2 regions of the Acetobacterium wieringae genome follow, and region 2 is predicted to be linked to the other one. Evidence: predicted binding sites of a transcription regulator. Region 2 holds the regulator's gene; the other holds the start of a gene.
What was found. Region 2 encodes Rex, which represses fermentation and respiration genes when NADH is low (regulators of the CRP and FNR family bind a similar motif). Its sites were predicted from a motif close to ATTGTTAANNNNTTAACAAT; they were not measured.
Positions count from the first base shown of each region.

Region 1: the regulator Rex is predicted to act here: its motif matches at 1,567-1,586, upstream of CHL1_RS05850 (NmrA family NAD(P)-binding protein).

Region 1 covers NZ_CP097897.1:1,188,587-1,196,206, forward strand. The annotation lists gene CHL1_RS05845 (oxidoreductase) at 1-1,487, shown strand, start outside; gene CHL1_RS05850 (NmrA family NAD(P)-binding protein) at 1,604-2,548, shown strand; gene CHL1_RS18485 (helix-turn-helix domain-containing protein) at 2,637-2,774, opposite strand; gene CHL1_RS05855 (CdaR family protein) at 2,744-4,162, opposite strand; gene CHL1_RS05860 (aminomethyl transferase family protein) at 4,319-5,647, shown strand; gene CHL1_RS05865 (formate--tetrahydrofolate ligase) at 5,806-7,476, shown strand.
Region 2 covers NZ_CP097897.1:1,505,686-1,513,305, forward strand. The annotation lists gene CHL1_RS07250 (hypothetical protein) at 1-21, opposite strand, end outside; gene CHL1_RS07255 (ABC-F family ATP-binding cassette domain-containing protein) at 63-1,991, opposite strand; gene CHL1_RS07260 (redox-sensing transcriptional repressor Rex) at 2,140-2,769, shown strand; gene CHL1_RS07265 (helix-turn-helix domain-containing protein) at 2,946-3,326, opposite strand; gene CHL1_RS07270 (FMN-binding protein) at 3,456-4,286, opposite strand; gene CHL1_RS07275 (putative manganese-dependent inorganic diphosphatase) at 4,314-5,936, opposite strand; gene CHL1_RS07280 (alpha/beta fold hydrolase) at 5,953-6,162, opposite strand; gene CHL1_RS07285 (alpha/beta fold hydrolase) at 6,150-6,890, opposite strand; gene CHL1_RS07290 (DNA internalization-related competence protein ComEC/Rec2) at 7,081-7,620, shown strand, end outside.

The sequences.
Region 1 (7,620 bases), 320 kb from region 2:
GGGATCAGTGGGGTGGTTCCATGGAAAATCGGGCTCGCTTTGTTAATGCGGCCATTGCCGATATCAAGAAAAAATGCGGTCGTGATTTTCCGGTTTGTGTTCGGATCAGCGGAGCAGAGCTTTTTGAAGGCGGTTATGACATTGACTACGGCGTTGAGATTGCCAAACAATTAGATGGGCATGCGGATCTGATCAACGTTTCGGTAGGCGCTCACGAAGAAACTTCGGTGTTTACCATCACTTCCCCCAGTATGTTTTTAGATGACGGTGCCAATGTAAAATATGCGGCGGCAGTGAAAAAAGTCATCCGTCATTCTAAAATTGCAACGGTAGGTGCATTGGCTGAACCGGAGCTGTTGGAAGAGATCATTGCTTCAGGAAAAGCCGATGTGGTGATGTTGTGCCGTCAATTGATGGCTGATCCGGACACCCCTATTAAAGCCCAAATGGGACAGGAGAAAAAAATTCGCAAATGCATTCGTTGCTTTGAATGTTTCTCGGCGCACTTCACAAAGTTAACAAGCATTTGCGCAATCAACCCAGAAATTGGTTTTGAACGGGAAGTAAAATACAATCAGGTATTGCCTCAAAAGAAGAAAAAAGTATTGATTGCCGGGGGCGGCATCGGTGGTATGCAAGCGGCTCTGACTGCTTATGAACACGGTCATGAAGTTATTCTTTGTGAAAAGTCAAATGAATTAGGCGGTGCTTTGCGTTGTGAGAAAAAAGTGCCTTTCAAGCAGAATATGCAGCAATATCTGGATTCACAAAGTGCGCTGATAGAAGAAGCGGAAATTGATTTGCGTATGAATACCGAAGTCACGCCGGAATTAGCTAAAGTCTTAAAACCAGATGTTATCATTGCTGCCTTGGGCGCAAAAGCAGTGATGCCCAATATCCCTGGAATTAACGGCAAAAACGTTATGGATGCAGATGCGGGATATCTGGAGGCCGAGAAAGTTGGCGAAAAAGCAGTTGTTCTAGGTGGCGGATTATCCGGGATTGAACTGGCCATTTATCTTTCACAGCTAGGGAAAAAAGTGACCATTATCGAAATGTCCAACCGTTTGAACTTTTCAAACAATGTCATTCATTCAATGGCCATTAACAATGAAATCCTGAAGTATCAAATCGTGGTAGTGACTTCAACCAAAGCTGTCGAGATCACTGAAAAAGGTGTCATTGGTGAGTTTGTTGGTGACTCATTTTCAGAAGAACAATGCTGCGATACCATTACAAAAGGAATGTTGGTATCGGCTGTGACCCAGGCCAGTTTGAATCAACACTACGAAATTGGCAAACAAAGCCTTTATGAAGCGGACACGGTGATCTATGCGCTTGGGCAGAAACCACTGCGAGACCAGTCAAATGAATTGAGAAACTGCGCACCATTATTCTTTGAACTTGGCGATTGTGTTGAACCTAAAAATGTTTATACGGCCAATGCCACCGCCTATACCATTGCCCGGGATATCGGACGTTATTGATATAACATCATAAGTAAACCTGATTATCATCTTTGCTTCTTTGAATTATCTTTTTGGTCAGAGATTCGTTATACTTGTCTTAGTTAGATAAATAACAAACAAGGAGAAACGAATTAATGGGAAAAATAATAATGACCGGTGTAGACGGTAATTTTGGCGGTTATTCTGCGCGCAGTATTTTAAAAAAAGTGCCGAAAGACCAGCTGATCTTTACAACCCCAAACAAAGATGTGATTAAACAGTATCAAGAGCAGGGCGTCGAGACCCGATATGCGGATATATTTAATAAAGAGACATTATTAAAAGCCTTTGCAGGGGGAGAGGTACTACTGCTAATCTCTATGCCTTTTGTTGGTGAGCGCCGAAGAACTGCTCACAAGAACGCGATTGATGCTGCCGTTGAAGCGGGTGTGAAAAAAATTGTTTATACCTCCATTGTCGGTGCCGGCGAAGAAGACTGTGATACCTATGAAGTTTCAGATCATAAAATCACCGAAGCTTACCTGAAAAGCCTTGATATTGACTGGATCATCTTACGGGATTCCCAGTATGCCGAGGCAATGGTATCGGTGTTTGAACAAAGTGCCGCCGAAAACGGTGTAATGGCCACTAACATGGGCAATGGGCACATGGCCTTCATTTCACGGGATGATTGTGCCGAAGTCGCTGCCTGTGTGGCGGCCGGGGCTGGCGAAAACAATACCATCTACGATATCAGTGGACCGGAAGCGATGACCATTACCGAATTCTGTAAAATCGGCAGCGAAGTCACCGGCAAAACGGTTACCTATCAGGAATTGACTGACGACGAGATGTACGCCTTCTTCGATTCTATTGGTGTGCCGAGAAATACCGAAGGTGAATGGGCCGAAACAGCCAAGAACTTTCCCTTCTGTTCCGATGGGATGGTGACCTTTGGCCGGGCCATCCGCTTGGAACAGATGAACGCCTGCTCCAAGGATGTAGAAATGCTGATTGGCAGAAAACCATTATCAGTCCGGGAAATCTTCGAGGATCTGGAAAATCACCGGATTGGTAGCCGAACCTCAACTGAAAATTAACAAAGTTAGAAAAGAAAAAAACAGCATTATCCAATTAATGGAGATGCTGTTTTTTGTTTGTCTTTATAAAAGGAATACAAATGATTTCTTATTGCGGTACATTTCGCAATAAAATTCCACAGGACAAAAACAATTGAAACATCATGTCGTCCTGGAGCATCTCATAATTCAGACCCGTGAGCTTTTGAATGTTTTTTAAACGATAAACCACGGTGTGGCGATGGATCTTGAGTGAATCAGCGGTACCGCGGTAATGTTTTTGCCGTTGGCAATATAGGCTCTAAGACATAAAAGCAACTCGTGGGTATAGGGATCCTGCTGATTCAAGCTTTTAAGCTGGGGGACAATGAGCACATCGAGTTTGGTGTGGCGATCAAGAACCGTTAAAATATGATCGGCATAAATGTCATTAAAACAGATAATTTCACAAGCAGCATCATTGGCGTATTCGTTGGCTATCTGACACTGCAGATAGGCCAGATTAATTTCATAGATATCATTAAAAACCATACTCTTCGTCGCTTTGAATTCGCGTTTGGCTAAGAAATCCAGAATCAGCTCATGGAACTGTTTTTTATTTTCAGGTTCGAGATTGTAATCACAGACGAGAATCAGTGACTCAAACAAAAAAATCAGCTGATCTTTAAACAATCGGGAAAGCTGATTAGAGTAACCCTGAGTGCTGAAATCCGAATCAATAATTTTTCCGGCAGGGCTAAAGCACCATAAGGCATAAGGTTCCGCGATCTTGCGGTCTTTTAAACCTAAATGATGGGCGAGGATATGGGGATCGACGTATTTTTCTTTAATCAAACGGTAGAGATACCAGGGGGTTTCCAGATTTTTGCAAAATTCGTCATTCACCTTTAGGGCATTTTCGATTATTTGCTGAGCCAGCCACAGGTTGGCATATTCGGACTTTGTCAGCGGACTGATCAGTTCCGTCATCGCCAGTGATCCGAACAGCTGGCCATTGACAAGAATCGGCGCAATCAGGCGTTTGATGTTTCCAAACGTATCCGGGGACTGATAATAAAAGGGCTGGTGCTGGGTTCTGAACTTTTCGCTGAGATTGATACTGTCAACCTCTTTTAAAGAATAGCCTTTTTCCAGAACGTGAGCCCAGATCGCATCCAATTTATCCAGATTCATGTTACTGGTGCGCATCAGCAGCCCCTGGGAATCGTCAAACAAGGCCGCCGGGTTTTTAAGATACCGGCAGGCTTCGTCCAGGATGGCCTGGAGCGTCTGGCCGTTAAAAATCGCTTCGTTAATGTGTTCCAGCCATCGTTGATAGCGGTCAAAAATCGCCTGAACCGCGTCAAACAGCTCACCGGCATCGGTTTGCGAAGGTATGATGATAACCGACCAATGGGGGTCGAGCAGGGCTTCGTCAATCGGACCCAGACAGATAAAGGACAATGATTTTGGCGATTGCAGGTCAGCTAATTGTTTTGCATCGCTGAGATAGAGCAATTCCTCACTCAGGTCACAACCACCCTCAGGGCGATAAAAGCGGATTCCGGAGAGGTTTAATTGAATGGTTTTGCCTGAAATTAATGCAGCGTCCGGCCAGGCGAGCTGTTCAAATACAATATCAATGCTCAGTTTCATCAGGAACTCCTTTCATCTTATACAAGTTTGTATAATAATAATGATTATTTTTTTATTATATGGACAATGACTTTAAAGTGCAAGTTAAATATAATAAGGACAAATAAATATTGAGAAGGATTTCATTATCACTTCTTAATCAAAAGGAGAAATAAAATGTTAAATTCAATTAATCGCGATGCGTTTACGCTGTTTAACCAGGGAGGGAATCTGATACCTTATGAGTACACCGGGTATAAAAATGAAATTTTGGCATCAAAATCTACCGCCTGGTTTGGGACAACATTGAATAGTTCACCAATTTATGATGTTAAAGGACCGGATGCGGCAAAATTCCTGACCTCCATCTGCATCAACAGCTTTTTAAAGATGAAACCAGGCAGCATCCGCCATGCCGTTCTATGTAATGACCAGGGTTTCATTCTGACTGACGGAGTAGTCATGATGATTGCCGAAAATCACTTCCGAACCTACTGGCTTAACCCGGTGGTGGGATATTATGTATCGGTTACTGAGATGGATGTTGAAGGCGTTGATTTGTCGGGTAAAGAGTTTTTCTTCCAGCTGGCTGGACCAAAATCTCTGGAAATTCTGGAACAGGCTTCTCAAAGCGATCTCCATGATATAGCCTTTACCAAACATCGGATGGCAAAAATTGCCGGGATCGATGTACGCATTCTCAGACTGGGCATGGCCGGCACCCTGGGCTACGAAATTCATGGCGATACGAAAAATTCAGAAGCGGTTTATGACTGTATCTGGGAAGTGGCTAAAACCTTTGACGCCAAAAAGCTGGGACAGGTTGGTTATACCATGAACCATACTGAAGCCGGTTTCCCGAATATCAATATGCATTATCCATTGCCCTGGTTTGAAACGGAAGGCCTAAAAGAGTATATGGCCGCAAGACCGATGGAAGGCTTTTTTAATCTGAATAGAGCCCTGGTTGGCAGCGTGGGTGATGATTTAACGACCCGTTTTGTCACCCCCTATGATGTCGGCTGGGAATATCTGATCAAGTTTGATCATGACTTCCCGGGCAAGGCGGCATTGGAAGAAATTGCCAAAAACCCGACCAGAACCATGGTGACCCTGGAATGGAATCCCGATGACCTGGGCGAAATCTTTGCTTCACAGTTCAGAGGTCAGGACGTTGAACCTTTTGAAACCATGGACGACCGCCCGATGGATATGTATTACAACAGCGGTTTTTCGATGTATTACCACGCTGATAAGGTTCTGGCTGACGGCCGTGAAATTGGTATTTCCAGCGGTCGATTGAATAGTTATTACTATCAGCGGATGATTTCGCTGGCCTTTATCAAGCCGGAATATGCCGTTGAAGGAAAAGAATTGAAGGTTGTCTGGGGAACACCGGGAAAACCGCAAAAAGAAATCCGGGTGACGGTTGCCCGTTCGCCTTATATGAATCTGGAAAACAATAAAGAAATTGATGTGAACGAAATTCCGAGATATAACAAATAATCTATTATAAAGAAGAATACTAAAATCATCTGATAAAAAATTAATAAAGTCAGTTATAAAACGCGTTTGTTGCAAAATTTTAAGATAAACGCGTTTTATACTAAATGAGAATGAATTAGTAAACGTGGAAATTATTGAAAAAAGGAGAATTATTAAAAATGAAAACTGACGTACAAATCGCCCAGGAAGCCAATCTGAAGCCAATTTCAGAAGTGGCTGAGAAATTGGGAATAAATGCCAATGATCTGGAGCTTTATGGCAACCACAAGGCGAAGGTATCCCTTTCGGTGTTAAAGGACAATCAGGATAAGCCGGATGGTAAACTGATTCTGGTAACGGCCATCAACCCGACCCCAGCCGGGGAAGGTAAGACAACCACCAACGTGGGTCTGTCCATGGCACTGAATTACATTGGCAAGAAAACCATCACTACTTTAAGAGAACCATCTTTGGGACCCTGCTTTGGGGTCAAAGGCGGGGCTGCAGGTGGGGGATACGCCCAGGTGGTCCCGATGGATGACATCAACCTGCATTTTACCGGCGACTTTCATGCCATTACCTCAGCCCACAGCCTGCTGGCGGCGCTGCTGGATAATCACCTCCATCAGGGAAATGCCTTAAACATTGACATGGACCGGATTGTCTGGCGACGGGTAGTGGACATGAATGACCGGGCCCTGCGAAAAATTACCGTCGGCCAAGGCAGTCGCGCCAACGGCGTTGAACGGGAAACCGGCTACGACATTACCGTGGCTTCAGAAATTATGGCGATTCTCTGTCTGGCCTCCAGTCTGACCGATTTGAAAGAACGTCTGGGCCGGATGATCGTCGCCTACAATACCGCTGGCAAAGCGGTGACTGCAAGTGATCTGGAAGCCACCGGCGCCATGGCTCTGCTGTTAAAAGATGCCATCAAACCTAATCTGGTGCAAACCCTGGAAAATACCCCAGCCTTTATTCATGGCGGACCGTTTGCCAATATCGCCCACGGCTGTAACTCAGTCCTGGCCACTAAAACAGCTTTAAAATTGGCCGATTACGTGGTAACCGAAGCTGGCTTCGGCGCTGATTTGGGAGCTGAAAAGTTCTTTGATATTAAATGCCGTTATGCCGGCATCAGCCCCAGTGCCGTGGTCATCGTTGCCACTGTCCGGGCGCTGAAAATGAATGGCGGTGTGGAAAAAGCGGAATTGTCCAAAGAAAATGTCAAAGCAGTTGAAGCGGGAACGGCCAACATTGTTCAGCATCTGGATAATTTAAAGAAGTTTGAAGTACCAGTGGTGGTGGCGCTCAATAAGTTCCCAACTGATACGGCTGCCGAATTTGACGCCGTTAAAAAAGCCTGCGAAGATAAGGGTGTAAAAGTGATCTTGTCCGACGTCTTCTCTCAGGGGGGCAAAGGCGGGGTGGAGCTGGCCGAGGAAGTGGTCAGACTCTGTGATCAGAATGTGGCACCTTACAAACCCCTTTATGCCCTGGAACTGCCCCTTGAAGATAAGATTGAAACCATTGCCAAAGAGATCTACCGGGCCGATGGGGTGGAATACACCCTGGAAGCCAAGCAACAGCTGGACGAAATTGCCGCTCTGGGCTTTGATCACCTGCCGGTTTGTATGGCAAAAACCCAGTACTCGTTCTCGGATGATGCCGCCCTGTTGGGAGCACCGCGCAATTTCAACATCCATGTCAAAGAAGTCCGTCTCTCTGCCGGCGCCGGATTTGTGGTTGCCATCACCGGTGCCATCATGACCATGCCGGGTCTTCCCAAAGTGCCAGCAGCCAACGGTATGGATATTACCGAAGACGGCGAAATCATCGGGTTATCCTAATACCCTATGAAACATTAAAGCCCCATTGAAAAAACAACAAAACACTAAAATAACAAGTACATTCATACAAATAATTTAGAAATTTTAACTTCCAGGCCCATCTTCAGAAAATTTTTGTTGAAAAATGAGAAGCTTTTGAGATGG
Region 2 (7,620 bases):
TTCATTTTTAGTCAGTTCCATTTCTTCCTCCAATAATATATTATTGCTTTATTAAACGATTGTTACTCGGTTTCCAGAGCCAGTAAGGCGACTTCCCAGGAATCCGTTAACTCAGATAATTGCTGTTTGAGTGCTTCATAGGACAGATTGATCTCAGCTGCCAAAGCCAGGTTATCATAGAAATCCGGAGCACACATGGCAGTTTCAATGGATTCGATTTTCTGTTCAGTCACTAGTATGGTTTCTTCAATTTCCTTAACCTGCTTCTTCAAGAGCCGAATACGGGCTTCTTCTTCTTTTTGCTTTTTGCGATCCGTTCGCTGCTGTGTTTTGGTTACAATTGTTTTATTCTCTTCGGCCAGAACAGCTGCCCGGGCGGAAGCATCCGCCTTTTGTTTTAAATAGTCATCATAGTTGCCCAGATGGATTTCCATCCCATCAGCTGAGAACTGGTAGATCTGGGTTGAAATTCGATTTAAAAAATACCGGTCATGGGAGATAAACAGTAAGGTGCCCTCATATTGGCTCAAGGCATTTTCAAGGATTTCTTTGGTGTCCATGTCAATGTGATTGGTCGGCTCATCCATCAATAAGAAGTTGGACTGAGAAATCATCAAGCGGGCCAACAGCAACCGGGCCTTTTCACCGCCAGATAGGGTGCCAATCGGTTTAAAGACCTCATCGCCGACAAATAAAAAGGCCGCCAGGATATTGCGCAATTCGCCTTCAGTCAGTTTCGAATCGACATCCCACAGGGCTTCCAGCAGATTTTCATTGTAGAATTGCTTCAGAGCCTGATGTTCCTGATCGAAATAACCGATATGGACCTTCTGACCCAGTCGGATTTCGCCGGCATCGGCGACCAACTTTTTCTGCAAAATGCGAAAAAGGGTTGTTTTTCCGGCACCATTGGGTCCAATGATGCCGATTTTATCACCGCGATGAATTTCAAAATTCATATTCTGAAAAAGCAGACGATCGCCAAAGGATTTTTTAATCCCTGTCACCGCCAAAACGTCATTGCCGCTTTTAACCCGGGGGACAAAGCTGAAATGGCTGTTATGAGCAGTTTCGACCTTGTCGAGCAACTCAATCTTACTGAGGGCTTTTTCCCGGCTTGAAGCCCGTTTTGAGCTTTTGATGGAGTTATAAGCCCGGAACCGGTCGATGACTTCCTGCTGGTGTTTGATTTCTTTAAGTTGTTGTTGATACTGATGATTTTGTTCCATCATATCCTGTCGCTTTTTTAGTGCATACTGGGTATAATTGCCTTGATATTCTTTGATGTTTTTCTGGGATACTTCGATAATTGAAGTACAGACTTTATCGATAAAATAGCGGTCATGAGACACGATGACAAAAGTACCGGGGTAATTTTTAAGATATTGTTCCAACCACTGCAGGGCATCGATATCGAGGTAGTTGGTGGGCTCATCCAATAAGAGCAGTTCCGGTTCCTGAAGTAGGATCTGGCCCAACGTAGCACGGGTTTTTTCACCGCCGCTAAGCATCGAGAAGGCTTTAGTTTGATCTTCGGGCTTAAAACCGAGGCCATTGATGACACCCCGAATTCGGCTGGGGTATTCATAACCGTGTTGTTCGGCAAAACTTTCTTGCAATTCCCCAAACTCCAGCATCAGTTTTTCCTGCTCTGCCCCGGTGCTGTCGGCAATGGCAGCGCCAATTTGTTTGATTCGCTTTTCCATGTCGATCAGCGGTTTAAATACATCAGTGAGCATTTCGAGTAGGGTTGTGTTCTCGGCAATTGTGGACTCCTGAGATAAATAGCTGATGGTTAGTCCGTTTTTTTTGCTGATTCGTCCGGTATCAGGGATCAGTTCGCCAGTAATCAGCTTAAGCAGCGTCGATTTTCCGGTACCATTGCGGCCGACCAGACCGATTTGTTTTTTTTCATTAATGGATAGATTAAGATTATTAAAAATTTCATGAATGCCATAACTAAAATGCAAATTTTCGATATTGATTAACATTATTTCACCTGTTTTCGTTTTTGTTCAGTCATTTGAGTTCACTTTTACTATTCTATCAAAAAAAACGGCAAATTAAAATGAATAATTTGACGTAATTGGTTCATATTGATATAATTAGTTGACTATCCGAAAGAAAGGAGAAGTAATCATGCATCGCTTCTCAAAAAAAGTATCAATGACCGTCGTAAAACGGTTACCGAAATATTATCAATATTTAAGTGATTTACAACTCAATGATATCGAAAAAATATCATCCCGGGAATTAGCAAGTCTGATGGGTCTGACAGCTTCTCAAATTAGACAGGATTTGAATTCTTTCGGGGGGTATGGACAACAGGGGTACGGCTATAATGTGGGAGAATTAAAGGAGGCTATCAAGGAAATTTTGGGTCTTGATAGTGAATATAATTGTATTATCATTGGTGGCGGGAATATGGGTCATGCCATCGCAAACTACGAACGATTTAAGCGGGAAGGTGTGATTTTAAAAGGCGTCTTCGATGTTGATCCATTGACTGTAGGTACAGTCGTTGGCAGTGTAGTAGTAAAACATATGGATGAACTTGATGAATTTGTCAAAGCGAATGAAATTGACATCGCCATTTTGTGTGTGCCCCGGGAAGTCGGTCAGAAAGTTGCAACCCGGATTACAGAACTGGGTGTGAAAGGTATCCTCAATTTTAGCCCATTGGATTTGGATGTTCCCAGTGATGTAGTGGTTGAGAATGTTAACATTACAGATAGTTTATTCACGTTAACTTATCTGCTGGGTGAGTAAAAGATTAGTTGTAGAGTATGGGAAGAGTTTGATTTTCTTTAATCAGGCTCTTTATATTTTGCTCAAAAAAGAAAACACAACTGCGGATATATCGGTGAATTAAAAAAGAAACACTTTCTTTGTGTTTCTTTTGTTTTATAACAAGTTATTTAAACATGATTTTCGTAGTTTTTGATTTACTTCCCACTGGAGCTCTTAAAATTAATAAAATCCAGAACCTCTTGCTTATAGCTTTCCGGGAAAGAGAAGTACGAAGAAAAAGAATCCACTTCTTCGTTGGAAAAAACGTAAGATTTCAAAAATTCTTCACATGTCATCGGTTTCGGGTTGCTTGGTAAAAGCTTTGGCTGATCGGTTCTACATAATAAATAGTCCACAGAAACTTCAAAGAAATCTGCAATTTTTATCAGTAATTGGTTTTCAGGTAAGTTTTTATCTTTTTCATACTTGGAGATAGAGCTTTTATTTAGATAGAAAAGATTGGCAAAATTCTCCTGTGTTAATCGTTTTGAAATCCGCAACGCTTTTAATCGGCTGCCAAAAGTATTGTTTTCCATTTTTTCACCTTCTTTCAGTTTAGAATTGTTGGCATAAATGCACTGCCTATAGCGTAATTATACCACGTCTTTAACATTTGTCAAGATTTACGGTTGAATTAAAGGAATAAATCTTAAAGGGATAAAGCATCAAAAAGGCGCTCTTGCTTCTCTTAAGAGTCGTAGACATTCTCCGTATTTGACTTTTTCTGGAGATGCTTCATTGGCTGGAAATGGACTTTCCAGAGACTGACTGCTAAGTGCCGTCTCAGTTATTGTGTCAAATAATGCATTAAAGTCCGTATTGGCAGGAGGATCAGTTGATTTGCGTTTTGATTTTCCGTCTTCGGTTATAATTTCATCGTAACTCAGAGTGACGAGCGTTGATCCGTTAAAGGTTGCCTGAAGAAATCCCTGATAGCCATCATGGTCGGGGTTGCTGGTGATTGAATAAGTATCGAGGGTGTCAATTTTTATTGGTTCATGATCACCTTTGCTGGCCAGATCCAGAATTGCCTTGGACAAACTGATAAATTTTTCGGATGTTTGTGTCGCACCGGATATAGCGTCAGTTTCATCAGGATTTTGCGACATCAGCAATTCGCTATAAAGGCGGAGATAGAGAGCACTTAAATTTGCCACAGCCAGATTGGGCCAGGTTTTGTCAGAACCCTCGACAGACAGGCGATCAGACTTGTTTTTGTCGATTTCGTTTAAGGTTACCCGTGTAATTAGGCCGTTTTTTATTAAAATGTTCAATTGTTGGCCATAGCCCCGAGTGTCATAATATTTTGTGCTTGCGGAATACTGACCATCGATCAGGGCGCCAGAAATATCTGCCGAAAAAATTGAACCAGTTGCGGGATCATTGATCAGTTCTTTTTCAACGCAGCCAGTCAATAAAAGCGATAGCAAACCTGAGACCAGGAGGATGATCACCAGCCGCAGGCCGATATGATTTTTGGATTCGTTCTTTTGCATCTTTCTCACCAATGTTTGGATTTGCATTTAATAAGCCGAAGCGTTCATCAGTGGCGGAACAATCTGTTTTTTTCGGGAGAAAACGCCATTCATGTATTTACTGAATTCTCCCGGCTGAAAGCCAAAAGCCAGTTGAGCAAGGTTTTTAGCCTCACCAGCGATGATCAGTTCGGAGCCTCCCAATATAATATCGGTAACCATTAAAATCGCCAGATCCAGGCTCTCTTCTTCACACAATTTATTCATTTCCAGCAGAACCCCATCCAGCTTGTCAAAGATACCCCGGAAATCTCCAGTATTGATTTGTGAAACCCCAATTTTATAGGCTCCCATGGTGAATAGCTTCCGATCGGTGGAGATAATTTCAAAGGGGTGCATTTCTTTTAAATTACTGCCAGCCACTAACATTTTTTCGCCGTAACTCTTAACATCGAGATTCAAAATTTTCCCTAATTCCAGGGCAATAACCCGGTCTTCTTCAGTGCAGGTGGGAGAATTAAAAAGCAGCGTATCCGAGATAATTGCGCTGAGCATCAGTCCGGCCATATCTTTGGGGATGGCAACCTGATGCTCATGGTACATTTTGGCGACAATGGTGGCGGTGCAGCCAACTGGTTCAATTCGCAGATACAGTGGTGTAGCAGTTTGGATTTCAGCGACCCGATGATGGTCAATCACTTCAATGATTTCAGCTTCTTCAACGCCAACGATCGACTGGTTGCGTTCGTTGTGGTCGACCAGAATCACTTTTTTCCGGCTAAAGTCAATCAGGTTGCTACGGGAAATGGTTGAAAGAACCCTTCCGTCGACATCCACCACGGGGAAACGCTCATGATCTGAGGTTAGCATGTTTTTTTTGACATCATCGATGGTTTCGTAAGGCATGAAATATTCCAGATGGTGTTTCTGGTAATATTTTTTGATCGGAATTCCCTGACAGAGTAACCGGATGACTTCGAAGGGACCAAAGGCGACAATCAATACGGCCCCCTGGTAATTTTTGGGAATATCAAAAACGATATCTGGAGATGCATTGGAAACAATAATAATTCCGGCACCAGTGGCAAAGGCCCGGTTGAGATAGATATCCTGTGAAACGGTAACTAAAATGTCTCGACTGCTTAAGGTTTGACCATCCTCGATTTCGGTAATGGTATAAACATCGCCCCGCACTAGTTCGGATTTGATTGAGCCATAAACCTGAGCTTCAAGTAAATCAATGATGTTATCCAGTGGGGTTTCGCTGTCCCGCAGCAGCGATTTTGAAAAAGCATCGGTGTAGGCGGGAATAATATCGGACAGGGAAACCATCCCAATGAGCTGCTCTTCATCGCTGATTACAGGTAAGGAGCGGCCAGGATGATCAATAATCTGGCCCATGGTTTTTGAAACGGAGTCTTTTTCATAGGCCATCGAAAAATCAGTCAGCACCAGGTCTGAAACCTGGGGTTTGACATCTTTGATCAGTTCGGGTAAGCTGACGCCAAAGGTATCGAGAACAAACTGGGTCTCCTTATTAACGGGGCCCAGCCGGGCGGGAAAGACCAGAGTATGTCCCAGGGTTTGTTTTAAATGAGCATAGGCAATGGCTGAACAGATGGAATCGGTATCCGGATTGCGGTGTCCGAAGACATATATTTTTGGGGTCATCGGTGGATCTCCTTATTTATTTAGATAATGAATGCGTATTTAAAAATCGTAGGATATCTTTATAGACTAATTCTCGTTTATCTTCGTTTAGAATTTCATGTCGCATCAGCGGATAGAGAATCGACTCGACGTTTGCGACACCGAGTTTTTTTAGCTGCTGAGTTAGCTGCATTACTTCTTTGCCCATGCCGCCAACGGGGTCATCCCGGCCAGCTAAAAAAAGCAAGGGAAATTCGCTGGGAATTTTTTGAGATTCGACGTTTTGGTGGTGTAATCAAGACCATAAAACAAATCTCGGTAAAACCCGGCACTACAGGTAAAACCACAGAGATCATCGCTTAAATAGGCATCGACGTTGGATTTACTCAGGGAGATCCAATCATATTCAGTTCGGTTGGGTTTAAACTTTTTATTATAGCTACCAAAGGATAGCTTGGATAATAGTTTAGAGGGGGTGGTTTCACCATTTTTGCGGATCTCCCGGCGGGCAATGATGCTGGCGGTTTTGCGCATTAAGTTGTTGATACCGACAGTTGTGCCGATGATGATTGCCCCTTCATATAATTCTGAATAATCAATGATGGTTGTGCGGGTAACCACCGACCCCATACTATGACCAGTGATAAACAGCGGCAGTTCTGGATAGGCTTCTTTAAGCGCTCCAGAAATTTCTTTGACATCGGAAACAACCCGCTCCCAGCCGTTGCCACTGGAAAAAAAGCCCAGGTTACCAGCGTCTTTGCCGGTTTGGCCATGGCCCCTTTGATCGTGTGTCACTGCCAGGTAGTGATTGTGAAATAAAAAATTCATTAACTCATGATAGCGTTGGGCATGTTCAGCCATGCCATGAACAATCTGAACAATACCCTTTGGTTTTGCGGGGCAGGGGGTTTCGTAATAGGTCAGTTTGACCTCATCAGATGCATAAAAACCATTGGTTGTTAAATCAATCATTTGCGATCCCTTCTTTCATTTGGTCTTCTTAAATCTATTGTCACATTATAACAAAATACCTTAAAAAAAACAGGTTTCCCGTACTAAAAAAGCGGTAATCAGTGTATAATTGAGATAATATCATGGGATAAGGGGTATTGACAATGAAATTAACGGTACTGAGCACGAATAGACGACTCAGCCAGAATCGATGAAACGACCGTTATTATGGGGCTTTTTTACCCTGAGCCTGGGCATTATTGGGGTTTTTGACCACTGGCCAGTGTGGTTGTTGCTTGGCGCAGCTGTTTTGCTGGCAATAATGCCGTTTTTGCTTAAAGATACCAAAATAAGCCAGGTGGCATTTGTTCTTGGCTTGTTCGGTTTTGGGGTAGTTTTGGGCTCCGGAGCCTTCCCGGAGACGGATATTCTAGGCAGCTTTTATGAACGGGAGGTGTCCCTGATCGGAGTCGTTAATGATTACCCGATTCGCACCGAAAATCGGTTAACGATCAATCTGACAGCTCGTGAAATAGTAGATGCTGACGATGAAAACAATCGTTTTGACAAGACTGCTGGGATCAGAGCAACCGTCTACTATCAAAGTGATGAAGATACCGCAGAGGAGCATGTTTCATTAACGACCAACGAAGAGCCGCAATTCGATCTGGCACCTGGAGATCTGGTGTTAATGAAGGGGAAATTATCTCAACCATCAGGTCAAAGAAACCCAGGCGGATTTGATTATGGA